DNA from 3 places in the Peribacillus sp. NPDC055009 genome. Region 2 is predicted to be linked to each of the others. Evidence: predicted binding sites of a transcription regulator. Region 2 holds the regulator's gene; each other region holds the start of a gene.
What was found. Region 2 encodes LexA, which represses DNA repair genes until DNA is damaged. Its sites were predicted from a motif close to CGAACATATGTTCG; they were not measured.
Positions count from the first base shown of each region.

Region 1: the regulator LexA is predicted to act here: its motif matches at 2,327-2,340, upstream of ACWF5P_RS09490 (Y-family DNA polymerase).
Region 3: the regulator LexA is predicted to act here: its motif matches at 3,463-3,476, upstream of uvrB (excinuclease ABC subunit UvrB).

Region 1 covers NZ_JBSGVZ010000004.1:247,696-253,749, forward strand. The annotation lists gene ACWF5P_RS09475 (SDR family NAD(P)-dependent oxidoreductase) at 1-547, shown strand, start outside; gene ACWF5P_RS09480 (DUF3221 domain-containing protein) at 705-1,232, shown strand; gene ACWF5P_RS09485 (C40 family peptidase) at 1,283-1,942, opposite strand; gene ACWF5P_RS09490 (Y-family DNA polymerase) at 2,355-3,614, shown strand; gene ACWF5P_RS09495 (YolD-like family protein) at 3,641-3,973, shown strand; gene ACWF5P_RS09500 (iron-sulfur cluster biosynthesis family protein) at 4,183-4,506, shown strand; gene ACWF5P_RS09505 (alpha/beta fold hydrolase) at 4,550-5,449, opposite strand; gene ACWF5P_RS09510 (YqkE family protein) at 5,580-5,840, shown strand; gene ACWF5P_RS09515 (transcriptional regulator, SarA/Rot family) at 6,004-6,054, shown strand, end outside.
Region 2 covers NZ_JBSGVZ010000005.1:32,571-38,624, forward strand. The annotation lists gene ACWF5P_RS10075 (hypothetical protein) at 91-378, opposite strand; gene ACWF5P_RS10080 (glucosaminidase domain-containing protein) at 743-1,357, shown strand; gene lexA (transcriptional repressor LexA) at 1,563-2,186, opposite strand; gene yneA (cell division suppressor protein YneA) at 2,342-2,653, shown strand; gene ACWF5P_RS10095 (YneB family resolvase-like protein) at 2,673-3,329, shown strand; gene ACWF5P_RS10100 (DUF896 domain-containing protein) at 3,395-3,628, shown strand; gene tkt (transketolase) at 3,860-5,863, shown strand.
Region 3 covers NZ_JBSGVZ010000002.1:267,781-273,834, forward strand. The annotation lists gene uvrA (excinuclease ABC subunit UvrA) at 1-1,339, opposite strand, end outside; gene uvrB (excinuclease ABC subunit UvrB) at 1,346-3,331, opposite strand; gene ACWF5P_RS05135 (CsbA family protein) at 3,550-3,780, opposite strand; gene ACWF5P_RS05140 (catalase) at 3,971-5,548, opposite strand; gene ACWF5P_RS05145 (MMPL family transporter) at 5,809-6,054, shown strand, end outside.

The sequences.
Region 1 (6,054 bases), on a different contig from region 2:
AGGTGAAGTGGATGTGTTGGTCAACAATGCCGGTTTCGGCACGTTTAAAGAAGCGCAGGATACGGAATTAAATGAAACGAAAGCAATGTTTGCTGTCAACGTCATTGGATTGATGGCCTGCACAAAGCAGGTTCTTCCGTATATGAAGCAGAGAAAATCGGGGCATATCATCAATATCGCTTCACAGGCCGGTAAAATCGCCACTCCTAAATCAACATTGTACTCATCGACTAAGTTCGCGGTTCTTGGCTATTCAAACGCACTTCGGCTTGAGCTGATGGAAGATCATGTTTTTGTGACCACCGTTAATCCTGGCCCCATAGAAACGAATTTCTTTAACATTGCCGATGAATCAGGTACATATTTAAAAAATGTTGAAAAATTCATGCTTAAGCCTGGAGATGTCGCTGCTAAAATCGTATCGGCGATGCTGACCAATAAGAGGGAAATCAATCTCCCTGGCTGGATGAATTTTGCTGGGAAATGGTATAACATGTTTCCAAAAATCACCGAAACATTAGGAAAAAAAGCATTTTTTAAAAAGTAAGCAACTTTCGATGTCGGACAAGGCGAAAGATGGTCTAATATAATAGACAAAAGGGGAATGTCGATGACATTCCCCTTTTTTGAAATAACCGAAGTTTTCATATGAATTGGTAACTATTTCATGGGGGATCCGTCTATTTCTAGTAGGAGGGATTTGTATGAAGAGGATTGTAAACCTTTATATATCCATATTCGTTGCCTTTATTCTGGGTAGCTGTCAATCCCCTGATTGGAACAGGGATGATGCCGTCGGTAAGGGGGAAGAAGGTTTCATTACGGATCTTGACGATAAAAGGATTTTGATTAAAAGGACGTATTATAAGGTGACCACTGATACATCCATTCAAGATCAACATGGTAACGCTCTCGATTATTCCGACCTGGAAATCGGGATGAAAGTGAAACCATGGCACCGGGGCGGGGTGAAGAAATCATTTCCTGGGAAAGCGGAAGCGGAACTGATTCTTGTTTTGACGGATGTAAAAAGCTTGGCCGAACAAAGGGCGGTCACTGCTGCCCTCAATCATGTCAGTAAAGCGGAAAGTCAGCGATTCATGGTTCTCGAAGTCGTCCATTTACCGTCAGAGCATGTTTATAATATCGAAATGATGAACCGTTCCAACTTGGACGCTTCATTCATGGTGACAGTTGAGGATTTAACGGATGAAATATTATATATAAAATAAAACAACCGGGCTGAATCACTATGAATTCTGTCCGGTTGTTTTATGGGATTTTATAAAGTTTTCGCACCTAAATATTTTGGTTTCCAATAAGAATTATCCATATCCGTGATGGTTATTCCTTTAGAAGAAGTAGCACTGATGAATTGACCATTTCCGATATAGATACCAACATGGGATACCCCTGTTCTTCCAGAAGAAGTATCAAAGAATACAAGGTCACCCTTAGCTGGTGAAGATACTTTTAAACCTGTATTGGAATAAAGCAAGGATGTTGTACGCGGTAAGGTGATTCCTTGTGATTTCTGGAATACGTAATAGACGAAGCCTGAGCAGTCAAATCCAGTTGGTGTTGTACCGCCCCATTTGTAGGGTTTGCCTATTAAGGTTTTTGCATAGCTGATCAAGCTTGTATTATTGACCTTATAAACACCAAGCTTATTAAATGTGTTACGGCCCGCAATTCCGTCGGCAGTCAGCCCTTTAGATTTTTGGAATTTTTTTACTGCTGATACAGAATAGGTGCCGTAATATGTAGTCAGTGAACCTGAATATGTGAAATAACCTTTGGTTTTTAAAAGTTGTTGTAGTTGTTTGACATCACTATGTGTCATTCCGGGTCTGAGGGTTTGATCTCCAATATTTGCAAAGGCTTGCAGCGGGGTTAGCATCATGGCAGAAGCAACAGCAGCTGAAGCGATCCATTTCTTCATAATTTTCATTTCCTCTCTATCTATCTCTCTATATTCTTAACAATATTATCCTACAATACCATTATGACAATTAGACATAATTTTGGTTACAGTTTTATTACAAAAAATGAGTAGTAAGACTAAATTTAAAATAGACGAAAGACTGTTGAAAAGGGTGAAAAAAATTAAAAAAACTAAGTATAAGGATCCATTAAAAATTATTCAAGCTACGAATTGATTCTTTTTAAAAAAACTATTTGGATATTAAGTTTAAATATGGTATTTTAACCATTTTTAGTATCTATTATATTTTTCAAGGAAATTACATTAAAAAGTAGAAATTTGTATGAAAACTTCCATTGAATAAGAACGTATATTCGGTTAAAGTTATGAATATAATAAAAGCGAACATATATTCTTGTTAGGGTGAGAAGTGATGGATTATGGGACGATGCCGAAACAATCAATTATGTGTATCGATATGAAAAGTTTTTATGCAAGCTGTTCAGCGGTCATGCTTGGTCTGGACCCGCTTGATTGTTATCTGGCGGTGGTTGGTGATTTGAAGAGGACAGGGAGCATTGTGCTTGCGGCTTCTCCAAAGATGAAGAAGGAATTTGGCATCAAGACAGGTTCGCGGATGTTTGAGATCCCGAATGATCCGAGGATTGTCGTCGTTGAACCTAAAATGGCGACCTATTTAAGGGTTTCGACGGAAATCACCCGCTTGTTCAACCGTTATGTGCCCAAAGAAGCGATTCACGTATATAGTGTGGACGAAAGTTTTGTGAAAGTCGATGGTGCCGCTTCTTTATGGGGAGATGCCCGGATGATAGCTGAAAAGATAAAGGATGAAATCGAACGGGAATTACAGCTCCCCTGTGCCATTGGAATTGGACCGAACATGCTTATGGCAAAACTTTGCCTTGATTTGGAAGCCAAACATAATGGGATTGCAGAATGGAAGTATGAGGATGTGCCAAGCAAACTTTGGCCGATTTCCCCACTTCGTGAAATGTGGGGGATCGGCAGGCGCGTAGAAAAAACCCTTCATGGAATGGGAATATTCACGGTTGGACAGCTTGCCAATTATGATCTTGAATTACTTGAAGCGAAGTTTGGAATTATGGGCAATCAGCTTTACCACCATGCTTGGGGAATAGATTTATCCGATATGGGGGCAGCGATCATCGAAGGGCAGGTAAGCTTCGGCAAAAGTCAAATCCTGCTGCGGGATTATAAGGAGGAGCATGAGGTAAAGCAGGTCATGCTGGAAATTTGCGAAGAAGTTGGAAGAAGGGCACGCACCCATCGCAAGGCAGGAAGGACGGTGAGCCTAAGCATTGGTTACAGCAAGGATGAGTTCGGCGGAGGTTTCCAACGTTCGCGTTCAATTAGCGAACCGACCAACATTACGATGGAGCTATATAAAGTTTGCCTGGAGCTTTTTCATGAGAACTATAAGCAAAAAACGGTTCGGAGCATAGAGGTCAGGCTCTCGAATATTGTGGATGATAACGAAATGCAGCTGACTTTATTCGATGCTTCGCGCTGGAAGAAGCGGGAATTGAGTTACACGGTTGATCGAATCCGCCATAAATATGGAGCCAAATCGTTATTGCGTGCCGTTTCGTATACAGAAGCAGGTACAGCCGTTTACCGAAGCAAGCTGCTTGGTGGTCATAAGGCGTAAGGTTGACTTTGAAGGGAGGGAAAAGAATGATACGTGATCGCGGCCGTATCAAATGGACATCGATGATGTTGCCGGAGCATGTGAAGATGCTTCGGGATTGGGTGGTGGAGGATGGCTATGAAACGAAACGCATCCTGGATGAGCAGCAACTGGAAGAAATGAATGCGGTAATGGGGGAAGCGATGGAGGAAAGAAAGGATGTCACGATTGCTCATTATGAAGGCAACCGGTATCAGCTGTTAATCGGCAGGATCCATTATTATAATGAGCTCACCCAAAAGCTTCATATCGTCGATCGGTTTCAGCAGGCTCACTATATCAGGCTTTCCGATATCGCGGATGTAAGGATAATGGAATGATGAGCGGAAGGGCTGTTCCCAAGGGACAGCCTTTCAAAACGGTATCGTGATGAAAGGTATCACGGAGGAGTATGAGAATCGGCATTTGTTAGCACGGTTAATGAAGAAAGTGATTTTCGTGTCGGCTGAAGCTTGCAAAGGAAGGCAGTTTCTTTAACAGAAGCGTATTTATCGTTTATAATGGGGGAAACATCGGGAGGCGTGCAATCATGTATATTGAATGGACGGAAACAGCGGCTGAGAAAATGGCCGATAAGGTACAGGGACAAGAAGGATATTTACAGTTGAAATATGATACTGATGGCTGTGGCTGCGTGGTAAGCGGTGTGACCGCGCTATGGTGGGTCAACGAACCTGAAGAAGGTACCGAAAAAGTGGAAACAAACGGGATTCCACTATATGTGGAGAAATCAAAAATGATTTTTCTTGATGAGGTCATGAAAATAGACTTTGTTCCGGAAGCGAACAGCTTTCAATTAAAAAGTCCGAATCAAATCTTGAATCCAAGGATGAGTTATTTTAATAAAATCTGACTAAAAAGCAAAGAGGGGATCTTGGATACCCTCTTTTTTCTTCTCAGACAAGTTTTAGAAACTGATCGATTTGATCTTCATATTCTTTTGGATTTTCATTATAAGATTGAGCGTGGGCCCCTTTTTTAGCGATGTAAAGCTGCTTTGGGCCCTCTTTTGCTGCATATAATTCCGCTGTCATGGAAGCGGGAATGAAACTGTCATTTTCACTATGGATGAAGAGCACCGGGTTTCGGATATTTTTTATATAATCGATTGGGGACACTTCGTTGGTCCAATATCCGTCACGGAGTTTGATGAACATACGCCCAAGCGGAAACACTGTCCAGGAAGGAAATGGGACTTCATGCTTGAGCTGGTGTTTGATTTGATCCTCGAAATTTGAAAATGGACAGTCGGCAACGTAAAAATTAGCACCGTCTTCAAGCATTCCGGCATATAAAAGCAGGGTTACGGCCCCCATGGATTCACCATGAATGCCAATATGAAGGTCGGGACCTTTACGTCTTTTCAATTCATCGATTACGGCCTTCAGGTCGAATTTTTCATAATGTCCGTAACTGCTCGTCTTGCCACCGGAATCCCCATGCCGGCGGTGGTCATAAATGATTGCGTTGAAGCCCCGCTTAAGAAAAATATTCATGTACTTAATCGAATTGACTTTGTTTTCCGTCACACCATGAGAAATGATCACCCACTTATTGGTGTCATGCGGTTCGATAAACAAGCATTTCAAGGAATATCCGGATGGTGACGATACCCAAATTTCCGTTTTAGGCAGATTATCAAAATCCTCCCGGATCAGGCGTTTAGCCATGATTTCACGATTCTGGATAAAATCATCTTCCTTCTTTTTCATGTACATGATCCGATTGGAAAAATAAATGCCGACGCCGATGATATACGATAGGATTCCGGCGAGTGTAAACCACCATTTCTTCATGAAAGGTCCTCCTAGGTTGATTTTCTTTATTTTACCATGTGGGAAATGGGAAAACACTGTTGAAAACGATGACGAGGAAAACGGCAGTCGTGATATAATAATTTCATAAATGGGCAGGGAGGTATTAAGGATGAAAAAGAAACAGCCGCGAAATCAAACTCAAAGCAAAAACCAAGATAAAGATTCATCTTCATTGAAACTTGGTGATATGATCAATCAAGATATCATGTCCCAGCTTCGTCAAAAGCAAAAGGAACTTAATGAGGCTGAACAAGAAAAAAGGGCAGCGGAAGAAGAAAAGAAACGCGAAGAAAGAAAGCGGCGGGAGAAGAATAAATCATTTGAAGAACTATTGGGTGAAAGCAATCTGAACTGGAAGAACTATAAATGAAGGACAGGGAGCAGTTTAAGTTTTAAGTGGGCTGGCTCCCTTTTTCTGTTCAGGAAGACCATTCCTTGCTGATATTCCTTTATTTTATAAAGTATAACGATTATATTAAAGATAAGTTCGATATGCTTTCATATCGGATGGACTACTATTAGCTGGTGATATGATGCAAAATAAAATAGAAAAAGTACTGGAAGACCAATTATGTTTCCTGCTT
Region 2 (6,054 bases):
AAATTAATGGTGTTCGATGGGAAATAAAGCTAGTAAGGTCATCTAGCAATAAAAAGATTGATGAATTTCAGCTAGGCAACAAGAATAGATTTAATCCGTCTTTTTGTAGGATTCTCTATAAGACAAAATACCAGTTTTGAGTGCAGCATAATTGCCTATGCTTGCATAGCCATAAAACCAGCCCATGAAAATTCCTGAAACCAAGTGATGACGATGACTGATGAAAATGGAAATGAACAAGCCAAGACCCAAAGCGATGGTAGGGACGAATTTTGGATGAATATGAAACATGACCTTAATAAATTGAGTAAGAATCATGATGGTAGGAATGGCTATCACTGCATCCCAGAAGTTTGTATGGACGGTTGGGTAGTCCATGATTTCACCACCTTGAAATGAAGTTTTTAAAAATAGTTTTTGTTTTTCATCAAGGTTTTATACAAAAATAAATAATTACAAATTTAAAATTAACGAACAAGTTTTGAAGATTTTCAGTGTTCGACAGGAAAAGCCGTAAATCCATTTAATTAAATGGATTGACGGCTTTTCCTGTTTGGTAGGGAAATGGATAAATAATACTCGAAGCAGGCAACTCTAGGTAAGAAATCTATAATAAAAACAATTAGCCAAACATCAGAACCTTTTGTATGGGACTTGCTGTAACCTTTTTCATAGATGAGAATACGATAAGAATGAAGATGAACAGTGAAAAATAAAGTAAAACCATTGATGGGAGGTTCTAATGAGCAAGGAAACATTTATTAAGGAAATTGCTCCCTATGCCCAGAAAATTCAACAGGAATTTAAAATATTACCTTCTGTTGTCATTGCACAAGCTTGTTTGGAGAGTGGATATGGGACAAGTTTATTAGCAAGCAAAGGAAAAAATATATTCGGTACAAAAGGTGACTTCAAGGGTGAGTCTGTCATCATTCAGACAATGGAATATGTCAATGGCGTACCCGTTCAAGTATGGAACAAATTCAGAAAATACCCATCTTGGGAAGAAAGTCTTAGAGATCTTGCCAATTTATATGTAAAGGGGACTTCATGGAATAGAAGTCTTTATACGGCTGTCATTGGAGAAAAAGATTACAGAAAAGCACTCAAAGCAATTTTCGATGCTGGGTACGCCTCGGATCCCAACTATATTGAAAAACTGGTGAACCTTATCGAAACAAGCGATTTAACAAAATATGATGCAAGTATAGAAGAGGTTTATCATATTGTCCAAAAAGGGGATACCGTCTCTGCGCTTGCAAAAGCATACGGTTCTACACAAGTGCAGATTCAACAGTGGAACGGCTTGGTAGATCTTAACCTAATTAAAGTGAACCAAAGATTACGAGTGAAGTGAATTTTAACTGGGAGCGGTAGTTAAAGCTCTCTTTTTTATTGTAATCAGAGTGTTACCAAAGTACATATTAGGCGATCGTATACTTCCGTTCGTAATTAAGGATGTTTAAATTCCCATGAAAACTTGATTCTATTAAAATTCCATATGCATATTGAGAGAATTCGGGACATAGATTAAACAAACAAAAAAAGCGCGGTTAGCGCTTTTAGTGTATTTGTCTATATAAGCCTATTACTTTTCCAAGTATCGAAACATCTCGTAAAATAATTGGTTCCATATTCGAGTTCTCAGGCTGAAGCCTTATGTAATCCGGTTCCTTAAAGAATCGTTTTACAGTGGCTTCATCATCTTCCGTCATGGCCACGACGATATCTCCATTATTGGCATTGCTTTGTTGTTTCACGATGACATAATCCCCATCATGAATTCCTGCTTCGATCATACTTTCACCCATGATTTCCAGCATGAATACATGGTCATCATGTGGAACCATGCTTTCGGGAAGCGGAAAGTATTCTTCTATGTTCTCAATGGCCGTTATCGGCATTCCCGCTGTTACTTTTCCAAGTAACGGCACGTTCACGACATTGACTTTGGGAATATTGTTCGCTTCCTCCAAATTCATTATTTCAATGGCCCTTGGCTTGGTTGGGTCACGTCTAATCAGGCCTTTGCTTTCCAGGCGTGATAAATGCCCGTGTACTGTTGAACTTGAAGCAAGTCCCACTGCTTCACCAATCTCCCGTACGGAAGGTGGATACCCTTTTTGGCGAACCTCTTCTTTAATGAAATCAAGAATATCTTGCTGCCTTTTTGATAGTTTAGTCATATGTGCACCTCTTCCCCAATGTTCTTTGCTACATTATAGCATGGCCCCCAATTCTATACAAACATAAGTTCGAATTTTGTTGTTGACTGAAACAAACGTTCGTATTATAATTTGACCATAACATACGAACGAACATTCGCTTTGGAGGGATATTTATGAAAAAATTATACAAAAATTATATTTATACGATTCTATTAGCGGGATCAGTATTCATCTTTTCAATTTTATTCTCTTGTACATTGAACAATGATCCAAAAAAGGATTTCCTTTCTATAGAAGTAAGTGAAGGTGATACCCTATGGGGAATCGCCGAAGAATACGAAGAAGCAAATTTGACAAAAAAAGAATTCATTGGTTGGATAGAAGAGCATAATGGTGTCAGGGCGGATACAATTAAACCTGGTCAAGTCATCGTCATACCGGTTAAAGGGGAAGAACTTGTCCAGAATTTGGCCAGTGAGCAGTAAGCAGTGAAGGTAGGGTATTATGAAGGCGGTAATCTATTGTAGGGTCAGCACAGAAAAAGAGTCACAGGAAACATCATTGGCAAGGCAGGAAGATGAGTTAGTCAAATTGGCAGAAAAGATGGATGTTGAAGTTATATCCATAATAAAAGAGCAGGCAAGTGGTTATGAGTTGAATCGGGATGGCATTTTTGACATGCTCGAACTATTTAAAACTAAAGAAGCTGAAGTACTATTAATCCAGGATGAAACAAGGCTGGGAAGAGGGAATGCCAAAATAGCCCTTTTCCATGTCATCCTTAAAGAAAATGTTAAAATTTATACACTCTCACATGACGGGGAGCTTGAGTTATCGGATTCGGATGCCATGGTCATCCAGATAGTCGGTATTGTAGAAGAATACCAAAGGAAACTACATAATCTTAAAATAAAGCGCGGGATGATAAGAGCCGTTGAAAAAGGATACCGTCCTCAAAAAAACCTTCAGAATCAAAGGAATTCCACTGGAAGGGACCGTATGGAAATCCCTATTGAAGAAATTATTAAACTTCGGGCCAATGGATTGACATTCGCAGAAATCGCAGCCACTTTAAGGGGCTTTGGATACAATGTTTCAAAGGCTACTGTGAACAGGCGTTTTCTCGAACATCAACTGAATACAAATGAAAGTAAATCTTAGAACTTGTAATTTCGCTTTTTTTTTAATACCATGACAATATCCGGAGATTATGAAGGAGCGAAATTATGTTATCAAAAGAAAAAATAGCCCGTATTAATGAACTTTCTAAAAAGGCGAAGGCTGAAGGTTTGACGGAAGTTGAGGCAAAAGAGCAAACCCAATTGAGAAGTGAGTATTTGGAAACATTCAGAAAGTCCATGACTGATACGTTGGAGCATGTGAAGGTCGTTGATCCAGAAGGTAATGACGTCACTCCTCAAAAGATAAAAAATATAAAAGAAAAAAGAAACTTACATTAATGCTTGGATCCTTCTGATAAAACATTCCGCTTGAGTATCCTGTTAGCATTTAGGAGTAAAAAGGGAGTACATGCATGTATGTATTCTCCTATTTAGTTTAATCTAAATAGGGGACTTCTGTTATTATAGAAAATTGCAATATTGAGGCAGTAAATAGTGATTTTAGTTGTGATATTATGCTTGTCACTATAATATAAAGAGGTACATTACAGGAAGGGATGTTTTTACAATATGTTAGATAAATTAGATGCACTTTCTATCAATACGATTCGTACATTATCAATTGATGCAATTGAAAAGGCTAATTCCGGCCATCCAGGTATGCCAATGGGTGCTGCGCCGATGGCGTATAAACTATGGACCGAATATATGAACCATAACCCGAAAAATCCCGATTGGTTTAATAGAGATCGCTTTGTTCTTTCAGCTGGACATGGTTCTATGCTGTTATACAGCCTTCTTCATTTATCGGGCTATGGCTTATCTATCGATGATTTGAAAAGCTTCCGTCAATGGGGCAGTAAAACTCCAGGACATCCTGAATACGGTCATACGGCTGGTGTTGATGCAACTACCGGGCCGCTTGGACAAGGTATCGCAATGGCAGTAGGAATGGCAATGGCTGAACGTCACTTGGCAGAAAGCTATAACCGCGATTCTTATAATGTGGTCGATCATTATACATATGGCATTTGTGGAGATGGAGATTTAATGGAAGGTGTTTCTGCAGAAGCCGCTTCATTAGCTGGACATCTACAACTCGGAAGACTCGTTGTTTTATATGATTCTAATGATATTTCTCTTGACGGCGACTTAAGCCAATCATTTAGTGAAAGCGTAGCAGACCGGTTCAAATCTTATGGATGGCAATATATCCGCGTTGAGGATGGGAATGATCTTCAGGAAATTGCTAAAGCGATTGAAGAAGCGAAAACCGACGATGCACGCCCAACATTAATCGAAGTGAAAACGGTTATTGGTTACGGTTCACCAAACCGTTCAGGTAAATCTGCTGTTCACGGCGCTCCGCTTGGTGCAGATGAGCTGAAATTGACAAAAGAAGCATATAAATGGACATTTGAAGAGGACTTCCATGTTCCGGAAGAAGTGTATTCACACTTTAATGAATCTGTTGTTAATGCAGGCGCTCAAAAAGAAGAAGCTTGGAATGAATTGTTCAAAAATTACAAAGAAGCACATCCTGAGTTAGCACAGCAATTGGAGTTGGCCATCAAAGGTGAACTGCCTGCTGATTGGGATCAGGAAATTCCGGTCTATGAAGAAGGTAAAACATTAGCTTCCCGTGCTTCAAGTGGGGAAGTGCTAAATGCTATTGCCAAAAGGGTCCCTAGCTTCATTGGGGGTTCTGCGGATTTAGCCGGATCTAATAATACTGCCATCAAAGGTGAGACTGATCTATTACCTGGTAATTACAGTGGCCGTAATATATGGTTCGGTGTACGTGAATTCGCTATGGGTGCGGCTTTAAATGGAATGGCACTTCATGGTGGATTAAAAGTATACGGAGGAACATTCTTCGTATTCTCTGATTATCTACGTCCTGCCATAAGAATGGCAGCACTAATGGGACTGCCTGTAAACTATGTATTCACTCATGACAGCATTGCTGTAGGAGAAGACGGACCGACACATGAGCCAATCGAACAATTGGCATCATTGCGTGCAATGCCTAACCTAGGGGTAATCCGTCCAGCTGATGGCAATGAAACGGCAGCAGCCTGGAAAGTGGCTATGGAGTCTACAAATAAACCAACTGCCCTTGTACTGACTCGTCAAGGATTGCCAACAATTAAAGATACTTCCGAAACTGCGTATGAAGGTGTTTCAAAAGGAGCTTACATCATCTCTGCTTCTAAGAAAGAAGTAGCCGATGCATTACTTCTTGCGACTGGTTCCGAAGTGAACTTGGCTGTGGAAGCACAGAAAGCTTTGGCGAACGAAGGAATTGATGTTTCTGTTATCAGCATGCCATCATGGGATCGATTTGAAACTCAATCTAAAGAATATAAACAAAGCGTAATCAATCCGGCAGTGAAAAAACGTCTAGCTATCGAAGTGGCTTCACCGTTTGGTTGGGATCGTTATGCAGGTGATGAGGGTGAAATATTGGCCATCAATCATTTTGGAGCTTCTGCACCAGGCGGTAAGATCATGGAGGAATTCGGTTTTACTGTAGAAAATGTAGTTGCTCGTGTTAAGGAAATGCTTAACTAATAGTAATGGGGAACTGACACCAACTAGTTTGGTGTCAGTTTTTTTATCAAAAACAATCCAGATTTATATTGTGTGCTTCTATTCTAAGGGAAATCTTCCATTCGACAAAAAAAGAAGAAAATTTCTCCAGCAAACAACATATCTTTTTAGTTTGTCAATATATAATGAGAATAAATAAATTTCGTTTAAAT
Region 3 (6,054 bases), on a different contig from region 2:
CAAGCTCATCGAAAAATACTAACGCATCCTCCACTGATAAAGCTGTCGTTTCACTAATATGGACCCCTTGAATGAGCACGGAAAGACTCTCTTTTTTCAATCGATGACCCTTACAGGTTGGACAGTGATGTTCTGACATGTATTTCTGCATTTGCTCACGAATAAAGTCAGAACTCGTCTCCTTGAAGCGCCTTTCGATGTTTCTTAAAACTCCTTCAAAAGGAATATATCCTTCTTGCACTCTTCCAAAATCATTTTTATAACGGAAATATATCTTATCTTTGCCTGAACCAAGCAAGACCTTATCCATCTTCTCTTCCGGTAAATCCTTAACGGGCACATCCATATCTATCCCATAATGGTTTGCCACCGCTTCAAGGAGCTGAGGGTAATATTGAGAACTAGTCGGCTCCCATGGCGCAATTGCATGTTGACGGAGGCTTAATTCGTTATTCGGGATGACCAGATCACGGTCCACCTCCAGCCTTGCCCCCAAGCCATCACAATCCGGGCAGGCCCCAAACGGGCTATTGAAGGAAAACATTCTAGGCTCTAACTCTTCAATCGAAAATCCGCAGTATGGACAAGCATGATGTTCACTGAACAGCAGCTCTTCCTCACCCATGACGTCAATGATGACTTTACCTTCGCCAAGCTGCAAAGCACTTTCCAATGAATCTGCAAGCCTGGCCATGATACCCTCTTTTATGACGATCCGGTCTATGATGACTTCAATCGAATGTTTTTTATTTTTTTCGAGAGTGATCTCATCGCTGAGGTCATGCATTTCCCCGTTCACACGAATGCGGACATATCCTTGTTTCTTAACTTCCTCCAAAACTTTCGCATGTGTCCCTTTTCTGCCTGAGACTAGCGGTGCCAATACTTGAAGCTTGGTTCGCTCAGGGTAATCAAGAATGCGGTCCACCATTTGCTCTATCGTTTGTGAGGTGATTTCTATATTATGGATGGGACAGGTCGGCCTGCCGACCCGTGCAAATAACAGCCTTAAATAATCATAGATCTCCGTAACAGTCCCTACGGTTGAACGAGGATTTCGACTGGTCGTTTTCTGGTCTATGGAAATGGCTGGTGACAAACCTTCTATCGCATCGACATCCGGTTTATCCACTTGGCCTAAGAATTGACGAGCATAAGCGGAAAGTGATTCCACATAACGTCTTTGCCCTTCTGCATAAATCGTATCAAAAGCCAAGGAAGACTTTCCAGATCCGGATAATCCGGTCAGCACAACAAGTTTGTCTCTCGGTATCGTGATATCAATATTCTTTAAATTGTTGGCCCTGGCGCCTTTTATCACAATTTTATCCATTGCCATGTTTCGTCACCCTTCCGCTTTTAACTCTAGTAATAAATCACGCAGCTCGGCAGCTCGCTCGAAGTCCAGTGCCTTTGCCGCTTCCTTCATTTCTTTTTCCATGCTTGCCATCACTTTTAAACGCTCTTTTTTAGGAAGCTTCGCGAGGCTTGGTGCAAGGTCTTCCTTATACTCTTCGCCTTCTTCGGCAACATGAGTCGCCCTTATGGAGTCGCGGATATCCTTTTGAATGGTTTGAGGCAATATTCCATGCTCTTTATTATAATTTTCCTGGATTTCACGGCGCCGCCTCGTTTCATTGATGGCAAGTTCCATCGAATTCGTGATTCGGTCTGCATACATGATGACGTGGCCGTTCGCATTACGGGCTGCACGGCCCATCGTTTGAATAAGCGAACGTTCCGAGCGAAGGAACCCTTCTTTATCGGCATCCAGAATGGTCACTAACGACACTTCCGGAATATCGAGGCCTTCCCTTAAAAGATTGATTCCAACTAGAACATCATATTTGCCCATTCGAAGTTCCCGGATGATTTCTATCCTTTCCAAGGTCTTCACTTCCGAATGAAGATATTGGACCTTGATGCCGATTTCCTTTAAATAATCAGTTAAATCCTCAGACATCTTTTTCGTCAAGGTCGTTATGAGCACACGCTCGTTCTTTTTGACGCGTTCCTGAATTTCACCGATCAAGTCATCTATTTGCCCTTCAATCGGCCGCACTTCCACCGTCGGATCCAGCAATCCGGTAGGACGGATGATCTGCTGAACCATTTCCGGGGTATGTTCGAGTTCATATGGTCCCGGAGTTGCCGAAACGAATATGGATTGATGGACCTTTTTTTCAAATTCCTCAAATCTTAGCGGGCGGTTATCTTTCGCAGACGGCAGACGGAAGCCATGATCGACGAGCACTTGCTTACGCGCCTGATCTCCATTGAACATTCCGCGGATTTGCGAGAGGGTTACGTGTGATTCATCCACGACCAATAGGAAATCCTCTGGAAAGTAATCTATTAAAGTGTATGGTGTCGCACCTGAGGGACGAAGCGTCAAATGGCGGGAATAGTTCTCGATCCCTGAACAAAAGCCCATTTCACGCATCATTTCCAAATCATAACGGGTCCGCTGCTCCAAGCGCTGCGCTTCAAGGAGTTTTTCATCTTCCCTTAATTCCTTCAATCGTTCTTCCAGTTCCGTTTCGATATTTTGAATGGCTATCCGCATTTTCTCTTCGCGGGTTACGAAGTGGGAAGCCGGGAAAATGGCGATATGATCCCGTTCACCGGTAATTTCGCCAGTCAGGGCATCGACTTCACGAATACGGTCAATCTCATCCCCGAAAAACTCGACCCGTACGCAATGTTCATCACGTGAGGCCGGGAAAATTTCGACCACGTCGCCGCGAACGCGGAAGGTCCCCCGTTGGAAAGCAATATCATTACGTTCATATTGAATATCCACGAGTCTGTGCAGCAAGGCATTCCGGTCTATCTCCATGCCTGTTCGGAGGGAAACGACCATCTCCCGGTACTCTTCAGGAGAACCGAGTCCATATATGCACGAAACACTGGCAATGATGATGACATCTTTCCTTTCGAACAAAGACGAGGTTGCCGAGTGACGCAGTTTATCGATTTCATCATTGATGCTTGCATCTTTCTCGATGAATGTATCCGTGGATGGAACATAAGCCTCTGGCTGGTAGTAATCATAATAGCTAACGAAGTACTCAACGGCATTATTAGGGAAGAACTCTTTGAACTCACTATAAAGCTGCCCTGCCAACGTTTTATTGTGGGCAATGACAAGAGTCGGTTTATTGATTCTTTGAATCACATTGGAAACGGTGAACGTTTTCCCTGTCCCCGTTGCCCCCAATAACGTCTGCATTTCCTTGCCTTCCTTAATCCCTTCGACCAGCATTTCAATTGCTGCCGGCTGATCTCCTTGAGGAGAGTATTTTGAGACTAACTCAAACTTATCCTTCACCAAGCATAGCCTCCTATTGAAATATTTTTATATGAAAACGGGACATAACTATATCCCTTCTATTTATTCCGGTTTGATAAAGCATATATACACATTCTACCACAATAGCCTTAAAACAAACCAGCAATAAGCGAACATCCATTCTATTTTTGTTTTATGGACTTCATGATGTGTTGAGGGGAATTACAAGTTTGGGTACAAAAAAAGCACCTTTTGTGTCAGGCGCTCTTGGATGTACGTTTCATCATTCTTTTTGATAACCAAAATCCCACTGTTAGGGATAAGGCATCGACGATGATCAATAAGTTTGTATGCGTATAACCTTTATATGCGGAAGCTGTAATCAAGGCAACAGTTAAAACAAGGCCCACGACATTGTTATAGGTGACCCTTGAAAATAGCATGACGAGTAGACAAGGAAGGAAAAGGGCAGAAAGAAATTTAATCATTTTTTCATCTCCTTTATAAGAGAAAAATAGAGTAGTTTCAGTTTAAATGATTATCAAGTTTTTTGCCAATCAATTTCCCACTTGATTTTCAAGGCATCATCAGAAGAACCTTCCACACTTCCATCAATTATGCCCATTAAAAAAAGAGGCAAACCCCTTTATAGGGAAGTTTGCCTCTTTTTTAGTCCCATCAATATGGATCCGCTTCATGTCCTTTACTAACGGCATCCTCAGGGTTATCCGTCCCGCCCAGTGGTTTTGAAGATTCCGTATGTTCAGAAGCCGAGGCCAGTCCCTCTTTCAATCTGCGGCCATACTCTTCATCGGCCTCTTCGGCAAGTGCTATCATTTTTTCCTGAATGCGCTTGTCGGCAGGAGCCAATGCCGCCACTAAATTGGAAATTAAATCGTCCTTTTCCCAATCCTCGAATTCACGGAATGTTTCCCCGGCCTGTTTCGTATTATTTTGACGATCGATTGTCTCACGAACAAGTTTCCCTTCCACCATAGGTGTATGCTCCTTGCCCGTCTGCTTGGCTTCTTTCAAGCCGCCGACAGTTGATGGTTCGTAGTTGATGTGGGGGCTTTGGCTGCCTCTGCCAACTTCATATTGCATCTGTCCGCCAGTCTGATTCGTGGCTGTTCGTTTTTTCGGAGCATTGATCGGCAATTGCAGATAATTCGCGCCAACACGGTGACGCTGTGTATCGGAATAAGAGAATGTACGTCCCTGTAACATCTTGTCATCAGAAAAGTCCAGTCCATCCACTAGGACACCTGTGCCGAATGCAGCCTGTTCGACTTCAGTGAAATAGTCTTCAGGGTTTCTATTCAATACCATCGTACCGACATGCAGCCAAGGGAACTCATCTTTCGGCCAGATCTTCGTATCATCCAGCGGATCGAAATCCAACTCAGGATGATCATCATCACTCATGATTTGTACGTTGAGATCCCATTCAGGATAGTCCCCGCGTTCGATCGCTTCATAAAGATCCTGTGTGGCATGATTGAAATTCGTAGCTTGAATTTCATTGGCCTCTTGCTGTGTCAGGTTCTTGATCCCTTGTTTCGGTTCCCAATGATACTTGACAAGCACTGCTTTCCCTTCCTCATTCACCCATTTATAAGTATTGACCCCTGATCCTTGCATCATGCGATAGTTAGCTGGAATGCCCCATGGGGAAAACACAAAGGTAACCATATGGAATGTTTCAGGCGAACTCGAGCAAAAATCGAAAATCCTCCTGCCGTCCTGAATATTCGTGACCGGATCCGGTTTGAAGGCATGAATCAAATCCGGGAATTTCATGGCATCACGGATAAAGAAAATTTTCAGGTTATTGCCTACAAGATCCCAGTTTCCGTCTTCCGTATAAAATTTAACGGCAAATCCCCTTGGGTCACGTAACGTTTCCGGGGACGTCCCTCCATGAATAACAGATGAAAATCTCACGAATACCGGGGTTTTTTTACCTTCTTCCTGAAAAACCTTCGCTCTCGTATATTTTGAAATCGGCTCGTCCCCCGCCTTACCGGTCGGAACGAAATAACCATGCGCACCTGCACCGCGGGCATGCACAACCCGTTCAGGGATACGCTCCCTATCGAAGTGGCTGATCTTTTCCAGGAAATCATAGTTCTCAAGTGTACTAGGTCCTCTGTTCCCTACAGTTCTAATACTCTGGTTATTCGTTACCGGGTGCCCTTGCCTGTTCGTTAATGTTTCTTTCGATTCATCATTTGTTTTTTTTGATTTATCAGACAAAAAAATCCCTCCCTTGTTAATAAAAGCCACAATACTACTATACTTTCCCCCATCTCCTATATTTAACTCTTCAATCTTCAAAATTTAATTGAAATTAGTAAATAAGTACTTTTCCCCTATATATCGATGAGCAGATTTTCATGCCATTAACGACTTGAAGCATTTAGCAGTTGGAGTGAGCATACCCATTTTTGTATATGTCAACAGCACACCATTATAATGAACTAAGGATAAAAAAATCAAAAAGCGGGGTGCCTTCATTGGACGAATCAATATTAGGAAAACTTGGCAGGATGATGACAGGAAAAATCAGTCGTTGGGTTGTCATTGCTGTATGGATAATTGCAGCAATTGGATTAACCATCACATTGCCTGCCGTTAATGATCGAACAGCAAATAATGCCGCCGACTTGCCTGAAGACTCACCTTCCGTCGTGGCTGATGAACTTATTAAAGAAGAGTTTCCAAATTCCTCTGGAATACCTGCCCTGCTTACATGGCATCGG